DNA from 4 places in the Ruminococcus sp. SR1/5 genome. Region 3 is predicted to be linked to each of the others. Evidence: riboswitches for the same ligand, from Rfam matches in the RefSeq annotation. Region 3 holds a riboswitch; each other region holds the start of a gene.
What was found. Region 3 has a riboswitch for cobalamin ahead of CK1_RS09070 (cysteine-rich small domain-containing protein). Riboswitches for the same ligand answer to the same signal wherever they lie in the genome.
Positions count from the first base shown of each region.

Region 1: linked by a shared signal. The riboswitch ahead of nikB (nickel ABC transporter permease) and the one ahead of CK1_RS09070 (cysteine-rich small domain-containing protein) in region 3 are both predicted to bind cobalamin.
Region 2: linked by a shared signal. The riboswitch ahead of CK1_RS09725 (ABC transporter substrate-binding protein) and the one ahead of CK1_RS09070 (cysteine-rich small domain-containing protein) in region 3 are both predicted to bind cobalamin.
Region 4: linked by a shared signal. The riboswitch ahead of CK1_RS13000 (ABC transporter permease) and the one ahead of CK1_RS09070 (cysteine-rich small domain-containing protein) in region 3 are both predicted to bind cobalamin.

Region 1 is NC_021014.1:679,723-684,838, reverse strand. It holds gene CK1_RS03450 (ABC transporter substrate-binding protein) at 1-625, opposite strand, end outside; gene nikC (nickel transporter permease) at 684-1,514, opposite strand; gene nikB (nickel ABC transporter permease) at 1,515-2,453, opposite strand; cobalamin riboswitch at 2,637-2,825, opposite strand; gene CK1_RS03435 (M14 family metallopeptidase) at 3,110-4,069, opposite strand; gene hisIE (bifunctional phosphoribosyl-AMP cyclohydrolase/phosphoribosyl-ATP diphosphatase HisIE) at 4,241-4,819, opposite strand.
Region 2 is NC_021014.1:1,913,679-1,918,794, reverse strand. It holds partial or broken gene pcrA (DNA helicase PcrA) at 1-1,262, shown strand, start outside; cobalamin riboswitch at 1,364-1,654, shown strand; gene CK1_RS09725 (ABC transporter substrate-binding protein) at 1,756-2,850, shown strand; gene CK1_RS09720 (FecCD family ABC transporter permease) at 2,865-3,950, shown strand; partial or broken gene CK1_RS09715 (ABC transporter ATP-binding protein) at 3,950-4,704, shown strand; gene CK1_RS09705 (CGGC domain-containing protein) at 4,800-5,027, shown strand.
Region 3 is NC_021014.1:1,773,614-1,778,729, reverse strand. It holds gene CK1_RS09075 (C40 family peptidase) at 1-831, shown strand, start outside; cobalamin riboswitch at 1,063-1,232, shown strand; gene CK1_RS09070 (cysteine-rich small domain-containing protein) at 1,500-1,787, shown strand; gene CK1_RS09065 (phosphatase) at 1,895-2,611, opposite strand; gene CK1_RS09060 (glycyl radical protein) at 2,966-5,116, shown strand, end outside.
Region 4 is NC_021014.1:2,611,085-2,616,200, forward strand. It holds gene CK1_RS12980 (oligopeptide/dipeptide ABC transporter ATP-binding protein) at 1-14, opposite strand, end outside; gene CK1_RS12985 (ABC transporter ATP-binding protein) at 80-871, opposite strand; gene CK1_RS12990 (ABC transporter permease subunit) at 852-1,169, opposite strand; gene CK1_RS12995 (ABC transporter permease) at 1,166-1,714, opposite strand; gene CK1_RS13000 (ABC transporter permease) at 1,730-2,659, opposite strand; cobalamin riboswitch at 2,796-2,969, opposite strand; gene CK1_RS13005 (MATE family efflux transporter) at 3,117-4,475, opposite strand; partial or broken gene CK1_RS13010 (ABC-2 transporter permease) at 4,631-5,116, opposite strand, start outside.

The DNA of each region.
Region 1 (5,116 bases), 1.1 Mb from region 3:
AGTAGTTCTCATTTTTTACTACGACACAGGAATCTGTCGGACTGAAGGACTCTACTGCGTAAGGTCCTGTACAGATCGGTCCTTCCATGGCAAATGTAGAATCATCTACATTTGTATCTACGATCAGAAACAGCGGGTCTGCAAGGCATCCGGCCATGTTTGCATTTGCTCTGTTCAGGTGGAAGATCAGGTTCTGTCCGTCAACCTCGATGCTGTCAAGATCAAAGAATTCCGGAACACGGTCACTTTTTTCAGCGGTACGCTCGATGGAAGCTTTTACCATATCCGGTGTCATATCGTCACCGTTTGAGAATTTTACACCCTCACGGATCTTGAAGGTCCATGTCTTTCCGTCTTCGCTGTTCTCCCACTCTTCCGCAAGACATGGAACGATCTCACCATTCTCATCGAATTTTGTGAGGCACTCGCCGATCGCATAACGGGATACAACCCAGCTGAAATACTGCTCTGTCGGCTCCAGTGTATCTGCAAAGCTTGTTACTCCGATGGTGATCTCCTTATCACTTTTTTTGTCACCTTTTGCCTGAGCCACTGTTGTCATTGAAAGGGTCATCATACATGCAAGTGTAGCAGCCAGCACTTTTTTAACTACATTATTTCTCATTTCATCCTCCTAAAGATAATATACTGATCATATGGTGTTGGTTTGTTACAGAGTTGTTTTATTGATCCTGGCGCGGATCCAGTACATCACGGATGCTGTCTCCAAGCATGTTGAAAACAACAACACAGATCACGATAGCGATACCAGGGTAGATCATAAGCCATGGCGCCTTTGCCATGTAGGTTCTTCCTTCATTCAGCATCAGTCCCCACTCCGGTGTCGGCGCAGTTGCACCAAATCCCAGGAATGAAAGGGAAGCCAGCTCCAGCATCATGGTTCCGATATCTGCTGCCGCAGTTACCACCATCTGGGTTACCATGTTGGGAAGAATGTGTACAAGAAGAATTTTCCAGGTCTTTGTTCCGTTTACTATAGCTGCCTCTATGTAAAGACTCTTCTTGACTTTCAAAACCATACTTCGTGCAAGACGGGCATATTTTGTCCAGCTTACAGCCGCAATGGAGATAACGGCATTGACCAGGTTTGGTCCAAGCATACCGGCAATGGCAATGGCCAGTACAAGCCCAGGGAAGGAGATCATCATATCTGCGATACGCATGATCACTGCATCCACAACGCCGCCGAAATATCCGGCAATAACTCCTAAAAATGTACCGATGCCAAAGATCACTGCAACCAGACATAAGGTCATGATCAGAGAGGTTCTTGTTCCGAAGATAACACGGGAAAGAAGATCTCGTCCAAGCTTATCCGTTCCGAACGGATGAGCGGAGCTTGGCTCCTGCAGTGATTCGGTCATAACTGCATCCAGTGGATCATATGGTGAGAGCTGCGGCGCAAAGATCGCAATTCCGATCACCACGAGACCCAGAATGAAGAAAAGAGTGAACTGTTTATTTTCTTTGAATGTTCGTAATACCTTTTTCAATTATCTATCCTCCTTAAGTCTTGGATCGAGATAAGTATAGGACAGATCCACAAGCAGGTTGATGCACATGTACAGGATTGCGATCCAGAGTACATAGCCCTGTACAAGAGGATAGTCACGACAGGAAATTGCTTTTACTGCCATATTTCCCATTCCAGGCCAGTTGTAAATGATCTCTACAACTGCAGTACCTCCCAGAAGACTTCCAAGGGAAAGTCCCAGCAATGTTACCAGAGGAAGCATTACGTTAGGAAGGACGTGTTTCCAGAGAATGACGCTTTCCTTGATTCCACGCATTCTTGCACCTGTGACATAATCCTGGTGAAGTTCCTCCAGTACTGCACTTCTTACCTGTCTGGTATATTTTGCAGACATGGCAAGTGCAAGAGTCAGCGCCGGGAGGATCATGGATTTAAAATCCGTACTGCCTCCTGCAACATTGATCCAGCGAAGCTGAACACCAAAGATGCTGAGAAGGATCAGGCCCAGCCAGAAGCTTGGAACAGATACTCCCACAAAGGTAATTCCTCTCACAAAATAATCCGGGAATTTGTTCTGATATACAGCGGCCAGGATTCCAAGCGGTATGGAAATAATGACCATCATCAGAAGTGCCAGCAACGACATCCTCAGCGTCGGCCAGAAACAGGATACCAGTTTATCTGTTACCGGCATTTTGAAAGAATAGGACTGTCCCATATCTCCTGTAACAACACCCTTCAACCAGGAACCATACTGCACGAGAAAGGGCTGATCAAGGCCAAGCTCATGTCTTGTCTGTTCCAGAAGCTCTGGTGTAGGAAGATTACCACACTCTGTCAGCATGATCTCCGCAGGATCACCAGGTGACAGGTAGGTCAGTCCAAATGTGAAAAAGCTGATTCCAAATAAAACAATGATGATCTGGAGAAATCTTTTTCCTACTTGTTTCTTTGTCACGTTTTACTCCTTTCCTCATTTGATGCGATTTTAACATTGCCGTTTTAATTTAGTTAGATAAAAAAACTATTGGATTCTTAATATGCAGAATATGCATGGAATTTTAGAAAATTTGCACGAAAAAAGCCCGTGACGAAATACGGGCACACAAAATAAATATGCTTCCTATCTTCCGTAAGAATCATTTTAAAACAATTGCAAGCAGGTCTCCTGACTTAGGATCCTTACCCTCAGACACCTTCCCGGTCTATTTCTCACGTACTCGACCAGTGGTACTTTGTCTGAGGATTCCCCCTTACAGTGACGGGATCGTACCGGATTTACACCGGTTTCCCTATTAATCCTCTCAGAACTTACAACGGCTGATGTGAAAATCAGCAAATGCTGTCAAATTACTAAAACATTATATGATAAAACTATAGTTTATGTCTATGGAAAAATGTTATATTTTTAGAAAACTCATAAATTTTGTTAAAGATGCTTGAATTGTATATATCCCCCATGGGGGATTTGACAATTGGATTTATCTGATCTGCTAAAAAAACACGGAGTTTACCTCGCTATTTTTATAAATAGAATAGCAAATGGTAAAACCCGGTTTTCTTACTGTTTCAATATGATTTCAGACAGAAGCGTTCTGAAAGGGTTGTTTACTATCAGGTCAGAGTCTCCGTGATCGCTGCATATGCGATCATTGGTCCGTCTTCAATAATGTTCAGACTGGCTGTTTGATAAAGTACGACTCCGTTTTCAGTTGCAATAGATGTGTAAAGTAAATTCCCATAGTAATCTCTCAGTTCACCCAGTTCTTCCCCCTTAAAAAAGTATTCTCCAGGCTTCTTGGACGGATACCAGCATCCTGTATACGGCGCATATTCATAGACTACATTTTCAAGAAGCATCTGACGGTAATGCTTCAGACCATGACATTTCTTTCCCTGGAGATGAAAAACAAGGTGACGGACGTCTCTTTTATCCTGTTCTACTTCCTCCCAGGTCCAGTAGCTGTGTCCGCCTCTTTCGATGAGAATACTTGGAATTCCAAGAGAAGAAGCATAATTGTAGGCGCCACCTGTGGCGGTTGTGGAACGGACCACATATTTTACGCCGATATGCCGTGCCATATGTAATGATTTCTCTGCTGTCTTTTCATCTACAACCCCTACATAATAAACATAGGGATGAAGCTGTTCGAACCCATCTCCGCTATGCAGGTCGATATAATAATCTGCTATGGAAAAAAGCTTTGTCACTATAGCATAGGCAATACGATCTGCAGCTGTTCCCTCAGGATCTCCGGGGAAAACGCGGTTCAGGTTCTTGCCATCCTCATAGACCAGACTCATGGTGCGATGCTCAAAGCCACTGACATTGACCAGTGGAACGATGATCACATTTCCCTTCAGTTCTTCCGGTTGAAATTCTTTTGCAAGTTCCATTGCCGCCTGGATTCCTACATACTCCGCACTGTGTATTCCTGCTGTGATCAGTATCGTCGGTCCGTCTTTCACTCCGCATATCACAGTTGCCGGCATTGCTATGCCGTATCCTGTGATCTTAATTTTCCCCTGTGCCTTCTCTCCTTTTTCAATCACCCAGTCATCAATTTTGATCATTGGTTGTTTCCCTTTTCCTTTTTTATATTTCCGCACTTTTGACGATAAGTATATCATGCCTAACCGAAATTGTACATATTCTTTTAAGATTCCGGGAAAACAGAAAAAAGCTTTCGTAACCGTTCATTCTGATCCGACGTACAAAAGCTTTTTTCCTGAATGATATATAATTTATCTTTTTACCAATTCTTTGGTGATTTCTTCCCAGCTGACTCCTTTTTCCACCATGAGTACCATCATATGATAAAGAAAATCTGAAATTTCGTATTTAATCTCTTCTTTATCCGGATTTTTGGCTGCAATGACGATCTCTGTGCATTCTTCACCGACTTTTTTCAAAATCTTGTCGATTCCTTTATCAAAAAGATAATTGGTATAGGAACCTTCCTTTGGATGTTCTTTTCGGTCAGTGATCACATCATACACATTCTGGAACACGTGAAGAGGATTGGTATCATCGTACTCCTTTTTCATCAGCGGTTTGAAGAAACAAGTACGGTTTCCTGTATGGCAGGCTGCGCCCACCTGCTCCACTTTGGCAAGGATCGTATCATTATCACAGTCAATAGTAAGAGACTTTACATACTGTACGTGTCCGGATGTCAGACCTTTGGTCCAGAGCTCATTCCGGCTGCGGCTCCAGTATGTCATTTTTCCAAGCTTCAATGTTGTGTTAAAAGCAAGCTCATTCATATAGGCCAGCATCAGTACTTCATCCGTCCGGTAATCCTGGACAATAACCGGAACCATTCCGTCACTGTTTAATTTAAAGTCCGACCATGCAATATTACTTTTATATGTGTTTACCGGAATTCCGGCTTCTTCGCAGGTCTCCTTAAATGTATGCAGATCATTTTCAAGACTGCTTACATAAGCACCGCAAAGTCCGGACACAGCTGGTTCTCCTAAAAGCTCCAGAACGTTCTCAGATCTGTTTTCATCGGTATGAAGAACAATGGAAATCTGAGAAATCTCTGCAATTTCATTTTCGACAGTGTCCAAAGCCAGAACAGTGTCTGCATATGTTTCGATCAGATCCTGATTTTC
Region 2 (5,116 bases), 140 kb from region 3:
GGATTTGAGGAAGCGGAGTATGTTGCAGGAGAGATCATCCAGGGGCGCCGCAACGGGAAATTCCAGTACAAGGACTGTGCAGTACTTTATCGGACCAATGCCCAGTCACGTCTCTTTGAGGAGAAATTCCTCCTGGCAAATGTTCCTTATAAGATTGTCGGCGGCGTGAATTTTTATGCCCGCAAAGAGATCAAGGATCTGTTAAGCTATCTAAAGACCATTGACAATGCCAGTGATGATCTGGCTGTGCGTAGGATCTTAAATGTGCCAAAAAGAGGGATCGGACTCACCAGCATCGGCCGCGTCCAGGACTATGCGGATATGATGAACCTGAGCTTTTACGATGCGCTCCGCGTGGTGGAGGAAGTACCGTCCATTGGCAGGGCAGCAGGAAAGATCAATGATTTTGTATCCTTTATCCAAGGACTGAAAAGTAAGGCAGAGGCCTATACAGTCCGTGAAACCCTGGAAGAGGTCATTGAACTTACCGGTTATGTGAAGGAACTGGAGGCAGAGAAAACGGAGGAGGCTCAGGCGAGGATCGAAAATATCGACGAGCTGATCTCCAAGACAGAATCCTTCCAGGAAGCCATGGAGGAGGCCGGACAGCCGGCAACACTTTCTGCATTTCTGGAGGAGATCGCACTGGTGGCAGATATCGATTCTGTTGATCCGGATCAGGATTATGTGCTGCTGATGACTCTTCACAGTGCCAAGGGACTGGAGTTCCCAAATGTATTTATCGTGGGAATGGAGGACGGTGTTTTTCCGGGATATGCTTCCATCTGGTCCGGTGATCCGTCGGATATCGAGGAGGAGCGAAGGCTCTGTTATGTGGGGATCACCCGTGCCATGAAGGAACTGACTTTAACCTGTGCAAAACAGCGGATGATCCGTGGGGAGACTCAGTATAACCGTGTGTCACGTTTTGTAAGGGAGGTTCCACGGGAGCTGGTAGATCTTGGACATACCATTCAGGAGAAAAAGCCCAGAGTAGATGATATCGTATCTCCGAAAAGCGCCTATGCCCAGATGAAAATGAATTTCCAGGCAAAGAGCACCCTGCAGAAAAAAGATTTCACAGTGAAGAAGGCGGACAGCCTGGACTATGGTGAGGGAGACACGGTCCGTCATGTGAAATTCGGAGTCGGTATCGTAAAAAATATCGCAGACGGCGGCAGAGACTACGAAGTGACGGTAGACTTTGACAAAGTCGGCGTGAAAAAATGTTCGCCGGTTTTGCCAAGCTGAAAAAGATCTGAGAGGGATCTCTCCGGGCAGACTATTTCTGCAAAAAACTGTAAAAATCCGGCCTCAAGGTTGTAATTGGAAAACCGGTATGTTAGAATCAGTATCAGCGTAATTGAATTGCTGTGAAGTGAACAGTATCACCGGCACATATGCTGCCGGATACTGTGAGGAGGGAATCGGGTAAAAAGCCTGAGCGGTTGCGGCCACTGTATACAGAAGAAGGGATTTCACATGCCATTGCAGAAACTCATGTGAGAAGGCGAAATCCCGATGTCAGAGAGATTCTGGAGAAAATTCTGATACATCATTCATGATCGGCTAAAAGATGAATGGTGTATCAGTTTTTATTTTGCGGAGTTTTTTCTGAGTCTGTAAGTCAGGAAACCTGCTTGACAGTATGTAAGTGGGAGCTTCCGTACAAAGTGTTCCGTGCAGATTTTATGAAGCCCCATCTTTTCGGTTACCCATAGGCAACAGGAGATAAAACAGGCGAAAAGAGAGGAAATGAAAAACAAGTATGTATCCACAAGAATCATGGCAATGGTAATGGCAGCGGCAATGACCGTATCAGCAGCTCCGGCTGTTTATGCCGCAGAGAGAGCAGACTCCGAGACCATCAAGGAAGACAACCAGCCGGCAGCAGAAGACAGTACAGAGTCTGCAGACATCGAAGATTCTTCCGCAGAGGCAACCAAGACAGAATATCCTCTGACCATCACAACCTATGATTACGATGGAAACGAAATCGAAACCACTTATGAAAAAGCACCGGAAAAAGTCCTTGCTGTATATCAGGGAAGCATTGAGACTATGCTCGCACTTGGTCTGGAAGACCACCTGGTAGCTACCGCAGGTCTTGATAATGAAGTTCCGGAAGATCTCAAAGAAGCATTCTCAAAAACAAATTATCTTGACGAATTTACCCCATCCCTTGAAACTGTAACAATGCTGGAGCCGGACATGATCTTATCCTGGAGCTCTCTTTTCTCTGATAAGAATCTGGGAAATGTAACAGACTGGATCGACAAAGGCTGCAACACCTACTACAACACCAATACTCGTCCGGACGGCGACAGAACACTGGAAAATGAATTCACAGATATCTTAAATATCGGAAAGATCTTCGATGTACAGGACAAAGCACAGGCTATCGTTGATGATGCAAAAGCAGTGATCGACAAAACTCTTACTGCAACTGCAGATGTAAAAGACAAACCAAGCGTAATGGTATTGGAGCCTCTTGGAGATGACATCACAAACTATGGCGTAAAGAGCCTTGGCGGAGATATGGTAACACAGTTAGGCGCAACTCTTGCAAACCCGGATGCTTCCACCGTTGGAAAAGAGGATATCATCGCAGCCAACCCTGACGTGATCTTTGTGGTTTACATGCCATATGCAGGAGATGATCCGGAAACTGTTAAGAACAGCCAGCTTGCAGTGATCCAGGATGATGAGTCCCTGAAGAGCCTTGACGCAGTAAAGAACGGACGTGTTTACCCGATCATGCTCAGTGAGATGTATGCAAGTGCAACACGTACCCAGGACGGAATCGAAACTTTTGCAAAGGGATTATATCCGGACGTAAATCTTGACTGATCGGAGAAAATGCAGTGAAAGAAACAGCTTCACAGAGAAAAAAAGATAAGGTGCTCAGAACATCCATGTATGTGGCAGTTCTCATCGGACTTGCAGGATTCCTTATTTTTTCCATACTTGCAGCCATCACTTTTGGAAATGCGGATCTGTCACTGAAGGATGTATACAGCGTTATCGCTTATAAATTGTTTCATATAAAAAGTCTGTCCGCCTATGCGGAAGGCGCAGTTCATGATGTTGTGTGGCTGATCCGGCTGCCTAGAGTCCTTCTGGCTCTGGCAGTTGGAATGGCTCTTTCCGTGTGCGGCGTGGTGATGCAGGCTATCGTGCAGAACCCGCTGGCAGACCCGTATGTGCTGGGTATCTCATCTGGTGCATCTCTGGGTGCCACACTGGCCATCATGCTTGGAATCGGAAGCTTTCTTGGTGGAAACTCTGTGGGAATCACAGCTTTCATTGGCGCGATGATCACTTCTTTTGCGGTGATCGCCATTGCAAACATGGGTGGAAAGGCAACTTCCGCAAAACTGATCCTTGCGGGAATGGCGGTCAGCGCAGTCTGTTCTGCTTTTTCCAATTTTGTCATTTATATTACCAATGACAAAAATGCGGCAACAGAAGTTATGAAGTGGAGCATGGGAAGTCTTGCCGGAGCAAGCTGGACCAGAGTGGGTGTAATGCTTCCGGTCACGCTGGTGTGCGTGGCTGTTTTCTGGACGCAGTACCGGAACCTGAATCTGATGCTTCTGGGAGATGACGTATCCATTACCCTTGGAACAGATCTGCACAGACTGCGGACTTTTTATCTGATCGTTGCTTCTGTTATGATCGGATTTGCCGTGTACTGTGCCGGTGTGATCGGATTTGTGGGACTGGTGATCCCTCATGTGGTCCGGATCCTTTTTGGAACAGATCACAGAAAACTGCTCCCCTTAAGTGCGCTTCTTGGTGCATCGTTTCTGATCTGGTGCGATGTGGCATGTCGTGTGATCCTTAAAAATTCCGAGATGCCCATCGGTGTGCTGGTATCCATTATCGGTGCTCCCTGCTTTATTTATCTGCTTGTGCGGAAATCCTATGGATTCGGAGGTGCCCGGTAATGAAGATCACCACAGAAAATATTCAGGTTGGCTTTCACGCCAGACAGATCCTGAAGGGAATCTCCATGGAATCCCAGGATAAGGAACTGGTAGGAATCATCGGACCAAACGGAAGCGGAAAATCCACTTTGCTGAAATGCATTTACCGTATTCTGAAACCAGACGCAGGAGCCGTGTATCTGGACGGCGAGGAGCTTCATTCCATGAGTGTTCGAAGTTCTGCGAAAAAATGGCCGTGGTGGCACAGCACAATTATTATAATTTTGATTTTACGGTCCGCGAGGTGGTTCTTATGGGGCGTGCGCCTCATAAAAAGACTCTGGAACGGGACAATGCAAAAGATTACCAGATCGTGGATGAAGCGCTGAAAACCGTACAGATGGAGGCGTTTGCAGACCGTACCTTTTCCACTCTTTCCGGAGGAGAGCAGCAGAGGGTGATCCTGGCAAGAGCACTTGCCCAGCAGACCTCTGCACTGATTCTGGATGAGCCTACCAATCATCTGGACATTACCCACCAGATCATGCTGATGGAGCTGGTGAAAAAACTTAATGTAACCGTGATCTCCGCTATTCACGATCTGAATATTGCAGCAGCATACTGTGATAAGATCTATGTACTGAAGGACGGAGTTCTGGAAGGTTACGGAACGCCGGAAGAAGTCCTGACCCCGGAGCTGATCCGCAGGATCTATAAAGTAGAAGCGGAGATCGTTTACGACAGCCGCGGAAAGATGCATATTTTGTTTTTATGATTCTGGCTGTGAGGCGGGATGCATAGAGGGAAAAAGATGAAAAAGATCGGGATTTTGACATGCCTTAATTCCAATGATGTGTGTACCAGGGCAGGATGTCTGTCTGCATTTCGGGAAAGAAGAGATTTTTTTCCGGCTATCCGGAAGATACGATTCTGGCAGCTGTGATGACATGCAACGGATGCAAAGAAACCAATGCAAAAGAACCTGCTGAAGATGAGGGGATTTTGGAAAAGGCAGATCGGCTGGTCAGTGAAAAGATCAGCGTCATCCATGTCGGGGTATGCCGTCTGAATGAGGAAAAAAGGAATGTCCGCGGATAACACAGATCTGCGGTCTGATAGAAGAACGCGGGATCAAAGTGATCCGAGGAACCCATAAAGAATAAGAGAAAACCGCCGTATCTTTCCGG
Region 3 (5,116 bases):
GATTATGATAATGAGATCGCCTACGCACAGCAGCAGGCTACAGATTATGCAAACCTTCTTGCAGAGCAGACTGCAGAGCTTCAGAGATTAGAGGCTGAGCGTATTGCAGCAGAGGAAGAGGCAAGACGTCAGGCCGAGGCTGAAGCAGCAGCGAGAGCACAGGCTGAGGCAGAAGAGGAAGCAAGACGCCAGGCAGAGCAGGAAGCACAGCAGGATGAGGCGGACGAGAGCGAAGACGGACAGTACGATGAGGACGGCGACGTGATCGAGAATGCAGATGAGGATACTGCTGAAGATGACACCGAGGCTGTGGATGAAGATGCAGACAATGGTGAGAATGATGATGCGTCCGAGGATACTGAGAATACAGAGGATAATGCAGACGCAGATTACGATAACAGCACAGACGCATCTGAAGAAAGTGCAGAGGACACATCTAATGCAGAGGATACATCTTCAGACAGTGACAGTTCTTCTTACAGTAGCGGTTCAGGATCTTCTGTTGTGAATTATGCTACACAGTTTGTGGGAAATCCTTACGTATGGGGCGGAACAAGCCTTACCAATGGTGCAGACTGCTCCGGATTTGTACAGAGTGTCTATGCGAACTTCGGAGTCAGCCTTCCGAGAACCTCCTATGAGCAGCAGAATGCAGGTACAGAAGTATCCTACGCAGATGCACAGCCGGGAGATCTGATCTGCTATGGCGGACACGTGGCTATTTACATGGGTAATGGCCAGATCGTTCATGCATCGAACTCTCAGGACGGGATCAAGATCAGCAATGATGCTACATACAGAACAATTGTATCTGTAAGACGTCTTGTATAATAAAAACGTACAACAGAAAATAAAAATACAGCAGCCCGACAGCAGTTTGTCGGGCTGTTTTTAACGTCGGAAAAAATATTGAAAACCCATGGAACGGATTGAACAGCAATAAAATATGCTCAAAAATATATAAATATTGAAAACAGTATTGACATATAATTAACAGGATGTTATTATAATGTCAGTATAATTCCATATTGAACATAGCAAGTGCTGAGGATAGCTGACAGTTATATATTGATTATCAGAAGTCCACAGAAAAGGGAATCAGGTGTGAAACCTGAGCGATCCGGTCACTGTAACGGAGGAGCGAATCTCATAGTCCATTGTACGTATGTATGAGAAGGAGAGAGGAGTCATGATCCCGGAGCCAGGAAACCTGCTTGTTATGGCGAGGTTAAACTTCCGTGTAAAGTGTAACAACCATTTCAGGGACTCCGCACCCCTGGGACGTTGTCTACTTTTTTACGAGAGTAGGCATTTTTTTATGGAATGCGCCTGTTCATATGAATTATACATGATTAAATGGCAGGCGATACTACTCCGGATACATTCGTTCCCTCCGCGCACTCATGAACGGATTATATTTCTACCCCGGGGTGGCATCGCTACCTCTTTTTTATAGGAAAAAATTATGTGTGGTTATGTCAGGAGAGGAGAAAAGAGCCATGGAGAAACCATACTGGGAAGGCAAAGAATACTCTTACTTCAGCCACAAAAACTGTGAGTATTTTCCGTGCCATAAAGGAGCAGATCCGGAGAACTTCAATTGTCTGTTCTGCTATTGTCCTTTATATGCACTGGGAGATAAATGTGGTGGTAATTTCCGCTTTACGGAAAGCGGGATTAAAGACTGCACCGAATGCAAGCTTCCTCACAGAAGAGAAAATTTCGGATATGTTACAGGTAAATATAGCGAGCTTGCGGAAATTGTACGGAAGCAGCGGGAAAAATAAAAAACAGGCCAGTTCAGATACAGGAAAATGTATATTCCTGTGTTTGAACTGGCCTGTTTTGTTTGGAGTGGACAATATCTGTTATCTGTCGGAAAAGATACAGAAGATCATTCTCTGGTTTGGAGAAAAACCTTGAGTCTGGGAATCTGGTTGTTGAGGATCAGCTGTTCCGGAAACATGGCCTGATGAACAAACTCAGCAGCACAGGTAAAATCTCCGATATGCTCCGGGCCATGGCTGTCACTGGAAAGAAGCAGCGGCAGATCATATTTGCGGCAGCATCGAAGGATCTCGAAACAGTTTTCTCTTGTGTCGCCACGATAGCCATAAGGTGCAAGAGAAGCTTCGTTGATCTCAAAGATCGTGCCGGTTTCCCTGGCAGCCCTTGCAAGCGCATCATAATTAACCGGGTAATGAGTGTTATCACTATGTCCGAGGATCTTTACACAGGGGTTTTTCATTACATTGATAAAAGCTTCTGTGTTTTCGGCTCTGGTACCGCAGCGGTAATTCCAGGCATGCATGCTGGCAATGGCGTAATCAAGTTTACATAATGATTCCTGATCTAAATCTACCGTTCCGCTGCGGTCAAGGATATTCAGTTCAATTCCGTAGAGTAATTCTACACCGAAATGTTTTTTGGGAGAATAGGTAAGGCTGCGGAAATAGGAGGAAGTTCCGGCTGCCAGAGTGCCGGGACCGTGATCAGTGATCCCGAGAAGCCGGAGACCTTTCTCGGCAGCTGCGCGTGCCATGTTTGTGATGGTACATTCCGTGCCGTGACCACTGGCGATGGAGTGGGTATGCATATCAGAAAGATACATAAAAATACACCTCTTTTACTGTTTGAGAACATGTGACAGAGCGGAATACGAATGTCCGCTTTGCATAAATTTTTTCTGAAAAACAAATGAATTCCTATATAAATCCAAGTATGGCAGAGCAGAAAAACAAAGTCAATAGAGAAAAACATAAAAATACAAAAAACAAATAAAATCAACAGGGCGCAACCGATAAAAACCACAAAAACAGCTATAAACACATGTTGGATTTCGTTGACATCGAAGTAGGGGTAAGGTATAATAAAACTACATGAGCACATAGCCGGACAGGAGCGGTTCTGGAAGCGTAGAGGCAGACAGATCACCAGAAACAACCGGTTATGAGAAAGGAGAATCATGGAGAAATTTCATATAGCAGATGTTCCGAAAACAGACAGGATCACACATCTTGTAGATAATCTTTATGCAAAGATGCCGGTGATCGAATCTGCCAGAGCAAAACTGATCACAGAGTCTTACAAAGCAACAGAAGACGAGCCGATCATCACCCGCAGAGCCAAGGCATTTGCCCACATCCTGCACAACATTCCGATCATCATCCGTGATGAGGAGCTGATCGTCGGAAGCAGCACTTTGGCGCCGAGAGGATGTCAGACGTTTCCGGAGTATTCTTTCCAGTGGCTGGAAGATGAGCTGGATACAGTGGCTACCAGAACAGCCGATCCATTTTATATTGCGGAGGAAACCAAGGCGGAGCTCCGTGAGGTACATAAATACTGGAAAGGCAAGACTACCAGTGAGCTTGCAACCTCCTACATGGCACCGGAAGCGATTCTTGCCATTGACCACAATATTTTTACACCCGGAAACTATTTCTACAATGGTGTAGGACACGTAACCGTTAAATATGAAGAAGTTCTGGCGATCGGTTATGAAGGGATCATTGCCAAAGCTCAGAAGGAACTGGATGAGTGTAATGTAGGAGATGGTGATTACGCAAAGAAATCCCGTTTCCTGGAAGCAGTTATCATGAGCTGTCAGGCAGTTATCGACTATGCACATCGCTATGCCGAGCTCGCAGAGCAGATGGCATATCAGTGTCAGGATCCGACCAGAAAACAGGAACTCCTTCAGATCGCATCCAATTGTACACACGTACCGGCGAAGGGCGCCCGTAATTTCTATGAGGCGTGCCAGTCCTTCTGGTTTGTACAGCAGCTGATCCAGATGGAAAGCAGCGGACATTCTATTTCTCCGGGACGTTTTGACCAGTATATGTATCCATATTACAAGAGTGATATGGAGGCAGGCAATCTTACCAGAGAGTTTGCCCAGGAACTGATGGACTGCATATGGGTAAAATTAAACGACCTGAATAAATGCCGTGATGCTGCATCTGCAGAAGGCTTTGCAGGCTACAGCCTTTTCCAGAACCTGATCGCAGGTGGTCAGAACAAGGATGGCGAGGATGTGACCAATGATCTCTCCTTTATGTGCATCCAGGCGTCTATGCATGTGCACCTTCCGGCACCGTCTCTTTCTGTAAGAGTATGGAACGGATCACCACATGAATTCCTGATCAAGGCTGCAGAGCTTACAAGAACAGGAATCGGACTTCCGGCTTATTACAATGATGAGGTTATCATTCCTGCACTGCAGAACCGCGGCCTTTCTCTTGCAGATGCCAGAGAATATAACATCATCGGCTGTGTAGAACCGCAGAAGGCAGGTAAGACAGAGGGCTGGCATGACGCTGCATTCTTTAACATGTGCCGTCCGCTGGAGATGGTTTTCTCTAATGGTATGGACAAAGGGGTACAGATCAGTGTCCAGACCGGCGATGTCACAGAGATGAAGAGCTTCGATGAGTTCTATGATGCATATAAGAAACAGATGGAATATTTCATTTCCCTGCTTGTAAATGCTGATAATGCCATTGATGTGGCACATGCGGAGAGATGTCCGCTTCCATTCCTTTCCTGTATGGTGGATGACTGCCTGAAACGGGGCAAATCCGTTCAGGAAGGCGGAGCTGTTTATAACTTTACAGGTCCTCAGGGATTTGGTATTGCAAACATGGCAGATTCTCTGTATGCGATCCGCAAGCTTGTATATGAAGAAAAGAAGATGACCATGGAAGAGCTGAAGGAGGCTCTGGCATGGAACTATGGCAAGGGTATCGATGCACAGTCTGCAGCAGATATCACCACCATCGTTATGCAGAAGCTTCAGGAGAATGGCATCAGCGTAAATGAGCAGACCGCAACAGCTGTTATGACAGCAGCTCTCGGAACAGAGCCATCTCCTGAGAAAAAGGCAAGATTCGAAGAGATCCACAAGATGATCGAGGAGGTTCCGAAGTTTGGAAATGATATCCCGGATGTGGACTACTTTGCAAGGGATGTGGCTTATACTTACACAAGACCGCTTCAGAAATATATGAACCCAAGAGGCGGACATTATCAGGCAGGACTTTATCCTGTATCTGCAAACGTTCCGCTTGGCGGACAGACCGGTGCAACACCGGATGGCCGTTACGCACATACT
Region 4 (5,116 bases), 840 kb from region 3:
TCCACTGCCTTCACAATTTTTTTCTTGCCATAATATTTTTTAAATGTTCTGTCTTTAGTAACGTACTCATACTTTTCCCCTATAAAACTGCATCCAACAGTTTTTTTGTATATGAATGCTGCGGATGATAAAAGATCTCTTCAACCGTTCCGTTTTCCACTATTTCGCCGTCTTTCATGATCGAAACATCATCTGCGATCTCTGCCACCACACCCAGATCATGCGTAATAAATAACACGCCCAGATTTTCTTTCCTGGATAGCTGATAGATTTCTTCCAGGATCTGCTTCTGTACGGTTACATCCAAGGCTGTCGTTGGCTCATCTGCGATCAGATAATCCGGTTTCATGGACATGGCAATGGCGATCATAACACGTTGGCACATACCACCAGACAATTCGTAAGGTTTTTTCTTCATCAGTTCTTCCGGATCACGCAGATTCATCATCCGCAGACTTTCCAACGCTGCTTCCCTTGCCTGTTTTTTGCTCATTCTGCGATGTTTTCTCAGTCCTTCCAGAAGCAGTTGTTCAACTGTAAAAAGCGGATCAAGAGCAGCAGTCGGATCCTGAAAGATCATTCCGATCCTGTCTCCGTATAACTGTCGTTTTTCTTTTCCTGATAACTTCAGAAGACTCTTTTCGTTCAGTGTCACATCTCCGGATATCACCTTTCCATTTCCTGCAAGCAGATTCATGATCGTCAGAGAGGTAACTGACTTGCCGCTTCCACTTTCTCCCACCAGAGCATGGATCCTTCCGCGTTTTACTTCCAGGCTGACATCTTTTACTGCATGAACCATTCCGTGAGATGTCTGAAACTCCACATGTAGTCTTTTTACCCTTAGGACATCATTTTTGGGCTGTTCCATTCTGTATTCCCTCCCCCAGATAATTAAATGCCAGAACAATGATCATGATCAGTATGCCCGGATAAAACATCAGTCTTGGATAAGTCTGGATATAACTTCTACTGTCACTGAGCATGATCCCCCATTCCGGTGTCGGTGCCTGCACACCAAGGCCGATAAAGGAAAAACCGGCAATTGACAGAATGATCGAACCGATTTCCATTGTTGCCAGTGCGATCACAGATGGCAGGATATTTCTCAATACATGCCTGAATATGATCCTTGCGTGGCCGCAGCCGCCGGCTTTTAGTGCGGTCATATAATTTTTATTTTTTCCTGAAGTGTCAATGCTCGGGCAAGCCTTGCATATTCTGCCCAGGATACGACCGATAAGGACAGAATCAGATGAGCGCCGCTGGCTCCTACGGTTCCTGCAATGGCAAGTGCCACAATAAAGACCGGCATAGCCATAAATACATCAATGATCCTCATAATTATGGAATCGATTTTTCCACCTACATATCCGGCAAACAGTCCGATCGGCACCCCGACACATACAGTGATCAGAAGCACCGTAAAGCTATAGCTCAGTGAATACCGGCTGCCCCAGAGAAGTCTTGATAAAATACATCGTCCCAGCTGATCAGTACCTAAAGGATATGCCGCCGACGGATTCTTTAATTTTATCGAAACATCCACAAGCAGTGGATCATGCGGCGCCAGTACAGGTGCAAAAATAGCTGCCAATGCAAAAATTATGACCACCATCAATCCTATTTTTGTTTTCGGTGACCGGAATACCTGTTTCCAGTACAGATTCTGGATCATGCTTTTTTCTGTTTTCTGCTTTCTTCTGCTTCCCATTCTATGATCTCTCCTTTACTTTAACTGGATTCGCCGGTCAATCGCAGAATAGGCGATATCCACAAGAAAATTTAATACTACAATGCCAACAGCCAGAATAAAGATAAAACATTGCAGCACCGGAGTGTCTTTTGAGATCACGGATTTCAATGCCAGATTTCCGATTCCCTGAATTGAAAAAATACTTTCTATCACAGCTGAGCCACAGAAAAAACCGATCACAATTGATACCAGACGTGTCAGCACAGGAATCAGGATATTTTTCAGACCATGACGCAAAATTACATTTACAGATGACAATCCCTTAGCTCTGCTGGCACGTATGTAATCCTGCTTCAGCACCTGTATCATATTGGTACGGATCAATCTCGTCATAATTCCAAAGAAACTGATATCCATGGCAAATGCCGCAAGAATCGGGATGCCTCCGGCATCTCCTCCGATCACGGAAATCACTTTTAGCTTTACTCCAAATATATAGAGCAGCATCAGACCGATCCAGAAAGACGGCATAGATACACTGAGGGACGACAAAATGCGAATGACTTTATCCAGAACTCTGTTTTCATAAATTGCCGACAAAATTCCAAGAGGGACTGACACGATCATCAACAATAAAAACGAAGTAACTGCCAGTTTAAATGTCTGTGGAAAATATCTTTTTAATTCCTCAAAAGCCGGTTTTCTGGTAGAATATGATTTTCCAAAATCGCCATGAAGTGCCTGATCCAGCCATTTCCCGTATTGTACCAGCACCGGCTGATCCAGTCCTTCCTCATGCCGTACTTCTTCTACCTGCTCCGGTGACGGATGCTCATATTTTTTCTCCGCCAGCACTCTGGCCGCATCACCTGCCGATATAAAACTCAGCATAAAAATAATAAATGTAACCGCCAGCACTACCGGAATCATAAATATAAAACGCTTTGCAATTACTTTTCCCATTTTCATTTCTCCTCATTTTTCATCTGTTTATTCGGTTAAAATAAAAAAAGCTGATATGATCCAGCATCATATCAGCACAAAAAACAAACCTCTACCTCAGGCAGAGCTTATTCCTTCTGTATCCCATCCGAATCAGAATTCTTCTGTCAAAAAGGCAAGTCTCCTGACTCCAGTTCTTCCTACTTACCATCTTCCCGGATCTCTCCAGTGATATTTTGGTTTTCGTCCCTGTCACAGTAGCGGTGGCTGTTCTGGCATTTCACCAGATTCCTTATTAAGTACTTTGTACACCCTTCTGACTATTCAATTTTCATAGTTGCAATGAATAAATATTATAATATCATACTTTTCTTTTTATATAAATAGTTTTTTGTCAAATATAAAATATCTGAACATTTCATAGTGAAACCCGGATATTTTCTGCCTGTATTATTATAAATCTCTTAAGTAAATAACATTATGTATGAACGGTGACTTCTTTATATTTCCGTATAATGATCATATAACTTACGAATAATAAAACAGCTGCGCTGCTCCATGCACAGATCTCTGCATAGTATATTCCATCTTCACCGATCAGTTTTGGCAGCAGCAGCGCAACACTGACACGCATTATAAATTCTGCAATGCCGCTGGCAAGCGGAATCAAAGTATTACCCAGGCCCTGGATAGCAGAACGATACACATACAGCAGATACAGCACCCACAAAAAGACAGCCATGATAAACAAATACTTATATGCTATATCCAATACCTGTCGGGTCTGATCCGGTTCACCGGATACAAACAGGGACAGTACATTACGTCCAAACAGTACCATCATGCCGGAAATGAAAGCCGAAGTGAGCACTGCCATATAAGTGCCGCTGCGCACGCCTTTTCGAATCCTCTGGTATTTTTTTGCACCAAGATTCTGGCCCACATAGGTTGTAATAGCATATCCATATGAAACGGCAGCCATCTCCAAAACCCCATACAGCTTGTTCGATGCCGTAAATCCCGCCACAAACAGAAAACCAAATCCATTGATCACATACTGTACCACAAGTCCTCCCACGGAGATGATCACATTCTGTATCGCAAGAGGAACCGCCAGTTCCAAAAGCCGCAGGCTCATAGAGGGCTGCCTGTAAAAGTCCTTCTTTTCCAGGCGGATATCCGGGATTTTACGTAATACGATCAAACAGTACAAGGCTGAAAATCCCTGTGCGATAACGGTCGCCACTGCTGCTCCGGCTATACCCCAGCCAAAAACCGCCACAAACAACAGATCCAGTCCCACATTGATCACTGCCGCCACTGTCATTGCGATCAACGGAGATCTGCTGTTTCCAAGTGCCCGAAGGATCGCTGCAAATATATTATAAGCAGCTATGATCGGGATTCCCGCAAAAATCAGCCGCAAATATAGCATTGTCAGATCAATGACATTATCCGGTGTCTGTAAAAATAAAAGAACATGATAAACTGTACCTTCACTTACTGCGAGTACGACCACAGACAGTAATGCTGTCATGATATAGCTTTTCGCTACTGCACATTTCAGATTTTCCTTTTCCCTTGCTCCATAATACTGAGATACAAGAATAGAAAAACCCTGTGTGATACCTGTCATGATCCCCAACACCAGCCATACCAGCCAATCTCCGGCACCTACTGCCGCCAGTGCCTTAACTCCTACCACTTGTCCGACGATCATGGTGTCTGCCATTGTATAAAACTGCTGAAAAATATTTCCAAGCATCATTGGTATGGCAAAAGTTATGATCAGTTTTCCGGGAGATCCGGCAGTCATATCTTTTTCATTAGTTCCCATAAGAGTCTCCTTTTCTTTTCATCCTTGACCGCTATTTTACAAGGGACTCTTACGAAACACAAGCCTATTTTTTCACAAAGTTTTTCTCATATTTTTGGTAGCTATTACATCTTTATGATCATTATTTTTAATGGATCATTTTTGCCACGCCTATCTTAAAACTCTTTCTTCTTCATAGCGCTCATACTATACTTATACGAAGCAAACCATATAAGCAGACTTAGCACAATAAGGGCAATCGCAATTTCAAGATCCCCTATTCCACCTATCACATGCAGAATAATTTCTTTTAATCCCAAGTTAGCCTTCACAAAAAATCCAATTGTATAACAAATTGCAAAAATAATTAAAATTGCGATTGGCAGCACAATTCGCCCTTTCTCTCCTTCGAACCTTATCCTGATCGCGATCATAATTCCCGCAATTGCCTGAAACACAAAAAATGTGATCAACTCCATTGCCAGCATTTCCAGATCAAACACCTCTTCAGGATTTATGAGTACCATAATTCCTGCACAGATCATTCCAATGCACCATCCACATGCTGTCATGATAAAGGAAAAATATATTTTTCTCTGACATATATTTTTTATTTACGGGTAAAGAAAATAAATATGTGTAACCATGGCCATTTTCATCAT